One region of the Stenotrophomonas sp. YJH_SMC_80 genome, then DNA from elsewhere that is predicted to be linked to it. Evidence: riboswitches for the same ligand, from Rfam matches in the RefSeq annotation. Region 1 holds a riboswitch; the other holds the start of a gene.
The links. Region 1 has a riboswitch for glycine ahead of AC5P99_RS19555 (trimeric intracellular cation channel family protein). Riboswitches for the same ligand answer to the same signal wherever they lie in the genome.
Positions count from the first base shown of each region.

Region 2: it holds a riboswitch for glycine, as region 1 does, so the genes downstream of both, gcvP (aminomethyl-transferring glycine dehydrogenase) here and AC5P99_RS19555 (trimeric intracellular cation channel family protein) in region 1, are expected to answer to the same signal.

Region 1 covers NZ_JCAFVP010000018.1:38,085-41,596, forward strand. The annotation lists gene AC5P99_RS19540 (hypothetical protein) at 1-376, opposite strand, end outside; gene AC5P99_RS19545 (nuclear transport factor 2 family protein) at 382-813, opposite strand; gene AC5P99_RS19550 (GIY-YIG nuclease family protein) at 885-1,160, opposite strand; glycine riboswitch at 1,201-1,290, shown strand; glycine riboswitch at 1,304-1,409, shown strand; gene AC5P99_RS19555 (trimeric intracellular cation channel family protein) at 1,492-2,109, shown strand; gene AC5P99_RS19560 (3-deoxy-7-phosphoheptulonate synthase) at 2,278-3,351, opposite strand.
Region 2 covers NZ_JCAFVP010000001.1:503,421-506,932, forward strand. The annotation lists gene gcvP (aminomethyl-transferring glycine dehydrogenase) at 1-1,553, opposite strand, end outside; glycine riboswitch at 1,616-1,718, opposite strand; gene AC5P99_RS02170 (multidrug effflux MFS transporter) at 2,016-3,242, shown strand; gene AC5P99_RS02175 (siderophore-interacting protein) at 3,383-3,512, shown strand, end outside.

The sequences.
Region 1 (3,512 bases):
TCTGCGCGGCACTCCAGTTGCGGGTAATCCAGATCGTCAGTGCCGTGCTGCTCAGATGCCAGCGCAGCATGTCGTGCCGTGGCTGCCGCCAAAGATGGCGGCGGGCAATCCAGAACGCCTCCCGTTCCACCTCTGGCACCTTCTTCTTCATCGCGTCGTCGTCGAAGAACTGCGCGGCGAAACTCCAGGGATTCATCGGCTGAAATCCTGTTCGCGGTTCACTGCTGCACGCAGCCACACCACTGGGCGCGCGGTCCGCCGGCTGCGGCCGGCCTTCCACCAGCGCCAGCCCGAACAGGTACAGCAGGCCAGGCAGCATTGCGATGCCGGCGGCCAGTACGACGACGGAGACCCATGCCTTACCGGCGGCACGCATCGCGCTCACTTCGCCTTCGGTTTCGGGTACCACAACGCGTTGACGATGACCCAGCGCTGGTCGAAGCGCCCCATGTGGAAGTAATCGACGAACCACGGCGTTTCCAATCGCACCGAGGCGGCATTGCCGGTCACGTCCAGCACCGTGCAGCGGCGGTCCCATTGATCCTTCGGGGTTTTCAGCGCGCCCTGCTTCGTCAGCGCGACCAGTTCTTCCTTCGACATGCGGCGCAGGCCCAGCCGCTCGTCGGGCGTATCGCCGAGGACCGCGCGCTTGGCCAGGTCCGGGTGCAGCGAACGGGCCACGCGCTGCGGGTCGGCTTCCAGCTGACCGTCCACGTAGTCATGGCAGGTGGCTTCGATGGCCGCGAGGGTGGCCGGGTCGACAGCCGGACTGGTTGACGCGGAGAGAGCGAACAACAGGGCGACGGTGGACATCCGGGTCTCCAGCGCTGAGGGCTGGGCGATCATCGCATGGCGGCACAGAGGCATCCATGTATGCCATGGATCTACAGGGACCGAGCATCCACCGCCTGCAGCCAGGCCAGCTTGCGTTCGCGCGGCTGCTGCTTGAGCTGCCATTCGGCGCGGGAGGCGGCGGCCCGGTCCGGGTACTCGCGCACGGCCAGCACCCGCAGCGGCGGCCGGGCCCGGGTGTAGCGCGCGCCCTTGCCAGCCTGGTGGGCGGCGAAACGCGCGTCCACGTCGGTGCTGATGCCGGCGTAATAGCTGCCATCGCGACATTCGAGCAGGTACAGGAACCACGGGCGGAGGGACGGGGCCATGCCCGGATTATGCCGTGCTGCACTGCAGCGGATATACTGGCGCCCGAATGCAGGAGAGAGGCGCCGCGCTGGCGCCCGCCGAAGGCGCAGGCTCCCATGATCGCTCAGGCCGGTGGGCTGGAATCCCACCAACCATGCATTCGACTCGCCGAGCTGGAGAGAGGTCACCGGGCATGCCCGGGACGATCCGCCGAAGGGGCACGCGGCCCATGCCGCTGAACTCTCAGGCAAAAGGACAGCGGGAGCGGCACCGGTCATCGTCATTCCGTCATTGCGCAGGCAATGGCGGCGTCCGCGCATGGCCGGCCCCACCGCGCCCGGAGCCTGCCCCATGCTGCTGTCCATCATCTACCTGATCGCCATTTCCGCCGAAGCCATGACCGGCGCGCTGTCCGCCGGCCGCCGCCGCATGGACCTGTTCGGCGTGGTCATGATCGCCTGCGTCACCGCACTCGGCGGTGGTTCACTGCGCGACATCCTGCTCGGCCACTACCCGCTGGGCTGGGTGAAGCATCCCGAGTACCTGGGCTTCACCGTGTGCGCGGCGCTGATCGCCACCTGGGTGGCGCGCTGGATGCACCACTTCCGCCGCACCTTCCTGGTGCTCGATGGCCTGGGCCTGATCGCCTTCACCCTGATCGGCTGCTCGATTGCGCGCGAAGCCGGCCATGCGATGCCGATCGTGCTGATCGCCGGCATGCTGACCGGCGCGTTCGGCGGCGTGCTGCGCGACATCCTCTGCAACGAGGTGCCGCTGATCTTCCAGAAGGAGCTGTACGCGATCATCGCGCTGCTGACCGGCGCGGCCTACCTGTTGCTGCTGCACTGGGGCGTGGCCGACGCCACCGCGATCCTGTGCTGCCTCGGCGGCGGCTTCGCGCTGCGCCTGCTGGCGATCCACTACCGCTGGGAAATGCCGAAGTTCGTGTACCACGACGAAGTGCATTGAGGTTCGCGCGGCGGAATCCGCACCACCCCGGCGATGTACCTGGCGCTGTCGCTCATGCGCAGCGCCAGGCGCATCGCCGGTGCAGATGGGCCGGTCTCCAACTCCGACCGGCCCTGATCGCGGCCGCACCCCCGCAGGCACTGGCCGCCATCCACACACGTGCCGCACTCAAGCGGCTTCGGACACCTTCACGTCGCGACGGGCGCGCACGGCCGCGGCCAGTCGCTCCAGCACCGTCACGGTGGTGTCCCAGTCGATGCAGCCATCGGTGATGCTCTGCCCGTAGACCAGCGGTTGGCCTTCCACCAGTTCCTGGCGACCACCGACCAGATGGCTCTCGATCATCACACCGACGATGCGCTGTTCACCGTCTTCCAACTGAACGGCGATGTCCTCGATCACCTTCGGCTGGTTGTCCGGGTTCTTCAGGCTGTTGGCATGGCTGGCGTCGATCATCAGACGAGTCGGCAGCTTGGCCTTGGCCAGCGCCTGGCAGGCCTCGGCGACACTGCCTGCATCGTAGTTCGGCTGCTTGCCGCCGCGCAGGATCACATGGCAGTCCGGGTTGCCAGTGGTCGACACGATGGCGGTGCCGCCCTGCTTGGTGACCGACAGGAAGTGATGCGGATTGGAGGCCGCACCCACCGCGTCGGCGGCGATCTTCACGTTGCCATCGGTGCCGTTCTTGAAGCCGACCGGGCACGACAGCCCCGAGGCCAGTTCGCGGTGCACCTGGCTTTCGGTGGTGCGCGCACCAATGGCGCCCCAGGCCACCAGATCGGCGATGTATTGCGGCGAGATCACGTCGAGGAACTCGACGCCGGCCGGCAGGCCGAGCTTGTTGATGTCGCGCAGCAGGCCACGGGCGATGCGCAGGCCCTTGTCGATCCTGAAGCTGCCGTCCAGGTCCGGATCGTTGATCAGGCCCTTCCAGCCCACCGTGGTGCGCGGCTTCTCGAAGTACACGCGCATCACGATTTCAAGTTCCCCGGCCAGCGCGTCACGCAGCGGCTTCAGGCGCTGGGCGTACTCGATGGCGGCCTTCGGGTCGTGGATCGAGCATGGGCCAACCACCACTGCCAGGCGGTCGTCACGGCCATGCAGGATCTGGTGCAGGGCCGCGCGCGAGGCGCTGACGGTGTCGGAGGCTTCATCGTCACACGGCAGCATCGCCAGCAGCTGGGCAGGCGGTGTCAGCGGTTCGATGGTGCGGATACGCAGGTCGTCGGTGTGCGGGGGCATTGGGGGAGGTCTCCGGAACGTTGGGGTCCCCAGCGTGGCGGCATGAAAAAAGCCGCCAGGTTCGCTGGCGGCTTTCGGGAATGCGTCTGAAGCTTTCTTCAGGGTGAGCGCAGTCCTTCCTCCGCCAGTGGCTTCGGAAAGTAATACCAGTAAAAGCGGGT
Region 2 (3,512 bases), on a different contig from region 1:
GGGATCATCTCGGCGGTGGCATTGAGCTTCATGGTGCACGAACCCAGCGGGATCATCGTGCGGTCCATCGCCAGGTCCTTGTCGGCCAGCGAACGCAGGTAGCGCAGCAGTTCGTGCTCGCTGTGGTGGGTGTTGAACACCGGGTGGGTCAGGAACGCGGACTGGCGCAGCAGGCCGGCCGGCAGCGCGTCGGCGGTGCTGGCGTCCAGCGCGTCGACGTCCAGCGAGGCACCGAACACCGCAGCCACGGCGACGATGTCGGCGCGGGTGGTGGTCTCGTCCAGACTGATGCCGACCGAGTCGCTGTCGATCGCGCGCAGGTTGTAACCGGCGGCGCGTGCCTTGGCATGGATTTCATCGGCATGCACGCCGGTGACGTGCAGGGTGTCGAAGAAGTCGCCACCGACCTGCACGCCGGCATTGCGCAGCGCTGCGGCCAGGATCGAGGCCAGGCGGTGCGTGCGGCGGGCAATGCGGGTCAGGCCTTCCGGGCCGTGGTAAACGGCGTACATCGAGGCCATCACCGCCAGCAGCACCTGCGCGGTACAGATGTTGGAGGTGGCCTTCTCGCGGCGGATGTGCTGTTCGCGGGTCTGCAGGGTCAGGCGGTAGGCCGGGTTGCCCTGGGCATCGATCGAAACGCCGATCAGGCGGCCCGGCATCGAGCGCTTGTAGGCGTCACGGCAGGCCATGAAGGCGGCGTGCGGGCCACCGAAGCCGAACGGCACGCCGAAACGCTGGCTGTTGCCGACCACGATGTCCGCGCCCCATTCGCCCGGGGCAGCCAGCAGGGTCAGGGCCAGCAGGTCGGTGGCCACGGCCACCAGGCCGCCGCGTGCGTGCACGGCATCGACCAGCGCCTTGTAGTCGCCGACCTGGCCGAAGGTGTCCGGATACTGCAGCAGCAGGCCGAACGCTTCTGCTTCCAGTGCTTCGGCCGGGGTGCCGACGCGCAGCACGATGCCCATGGGCTCGGCGCGGGTACGCAGCAGTTCCAGGGTCTGTGGGTGCACGGCGTCGTGCACGAAGAAGGTGTCCGACTTCGATTTGGCCGAACGCTTGGCCAGAGTCATCGCTTCGGCGGCGGCGGTGGCTTCGTCCAGCAGCGAGGCGTTGGCGATTTCCATGCCGGTCAGGTCGGCGCACAGGGTCTGGAAGTTGATCAGCGCTTCCATGCGGCCCTGCGAGATTTCCGCCTGGTACGGGGTATAGGCGGTGTACCACGCCGGGTTTTCCAGGATGTTGCGCAGGATCACGTTCGGCGTGTGGGTACCGTAGTAACCCTGGCCGATGAAGCTGCGCAGCACGGTGTTCTTGTCGGCGATCGCACGGATCTTCGCCAGTGCCTGCACTTCGGTCATCGACTCCGGCAGTGCCAGCGGTGCCGGCGACTTGATCTTGGCCGGCACGATGGCGTCGGTCATCGCATCCAGCGACGCGTGGCCGACGACGTCGAGCATCTGCGCGATCTCGGCGTCGTTGGGGCCGATGTGGCGCTCGACGAACGCGTTGTGGTGCTCGAGCTCACGCAGGGAAGGGGTGTTCTGGGACATGGCGAAGGATCCGTCAGGAAAGGGCACACGCACGGGCACAAGCCGCCGGTCGGCGGTCTGCGGGGCGCCCCTCTGTCCTTTTGCCTGAGAGTTTAAAAGCGCGGCGGACCGCAGCTTCGTGCCCCTTCGGCGCCGGATCGAACCGGTCTCTCCAGAGTTGTGTTACGGGTGGTATCGGGCCTGAGCGATTACGGGCGTTGCGCCTTCGGCAGCGGTGTTCCGCTTCTCCCACCGTGTTGCCCCCCGATTATAGCCCGTTGCGGGCGCGGCGGCCGCCTTCGGACCTGGCGGCCGCGCCTGAATGGCCGATGGCCCGTCCGTGCGTTTTGTGCACTGCTGCATGGCATCAGGCGCAATCCCCACCTATGATGGGCGGATACCCGAATTCATCTGGCGCCGTCCCTGCTGCAGGGGACCGGCGCCCGCCGTGCGTGCCGCGCATGGCCCTGCCGGACGCCTTCCATGACCGCCGCTGTTGCTCCCTCCACCCGCCGCATGGCCCTGCTGCTCGCCGGCCTGGCCATGTTCGGTCCGTTTTCGATCGACACCATCTTCCCCGCGTTCCCGCAGCTGGCCCAGCGCCTGGCGGTGGACGAAGTGGCGGTGCAGCAGACCATCAGTGTGTACCTGCTGTTCTACGGCCTGATGAGCCTGGCGCACGGCCCGTTGTCCGATGCCTGGGGCCGCAAGCGGGTGATCCTCGGTGGCCTGGTGGTGTTCGTCGGCGCTTCGGTCGGCTGTGCGCTGTCCACCGACCTGACCACGCTGCTGGCGTTCCGCGCGCTGCAGGGCCTGTCAGCGGGCGTCGGCATGATCGTCGGCCGCGCGGTGATCCGCGACCTGTACCACGGACACGACGCGCAGCGCCTGATGAGCCAGGTATCGATGCTGTTCGGCATCGCTCCGGCCATCGCACCGATCATTGGCGGCTGGATCCTGCTCAGTGGCGCCGGCTGGCCACTGATTTTCTGGTTCCTGGTGATGTTTGCGCTGCTCCTGCTGGCGGCCACCGCACGCTACCTGCCGGAAACCCATCCGGTGGAGGCACGGGTGCCGTTGTCACCGCGCGTGCTGCTGCGTGATTACGTGCGCATCGGTTTCAACCCGCGGTTCCTGCGCCTGGCGCTGGCCGGCAGCATCGGTTTCGGCGGCATTTTCCTGTACATCTCCTCGGCGCCGGTGTTCGTGATGCAGCACCTGCATCTGGGCGAGGGTGGTTTTGCCTGGCTGTTCATCCCCACCATCGGCGGCATGACCACCGGCTCGTTCCTGTCCGGGCGCATGGCCGGGCACACCACGCCCACCCGCCAGGTGTCCATTGGTTTCGGCCTGTGTGCGCTGTCGGTGCTGCTGAATGTCGGCTACGTGGCGCTGTCGCCGCAGTTCGTGCTGCCGTGGGCGGTGCTGCCGATCTTCCTGGGCGGCATGGGCATGGCATTGATCTTCCCGATCCTGGCGCTGGCGGTGCTGGACATGTACCCGCATCAGCGCGGCCTGGCCTCGTCGCTGCAGGCCTTCGTGCAGCTGATGATCAGCACGGTGGTGGCCGGCGTGGTGTCGCCGCTGCTCAGCGCCAGCCCGCTGCACCTGGCACTGGGGCAGGCCGCGTTCTTCGCCGCCGGCTTCGTGTTCTGGTACTGGGAACACCAGCGTGAACGCGCGGCACAGGCGGCCTGCACGGGCCATTGAGCAGCGCGCAGGGGTAGGGCCGGCCGCTTTGCCCGCAACGCTTGCGAAGAGGAACGACCGGACTAGGCTGGGCACTCCAGCCAGCCGGTGCGTGGATGCACGACAGCCAGCCAATCCGATGTCGTTGCATGAGGTTCCCCATGGCTGCGCAGCAGACCTACCGCCTGTTCGAGGTGGCGCTGAAGGAGCGCCGCGTTCTTTCCCCTTCCCTGGACCGCATGGTGTTCACCGGTGCCGACGTGGCGCGGATGAAGACCGAAGGCCCTGACC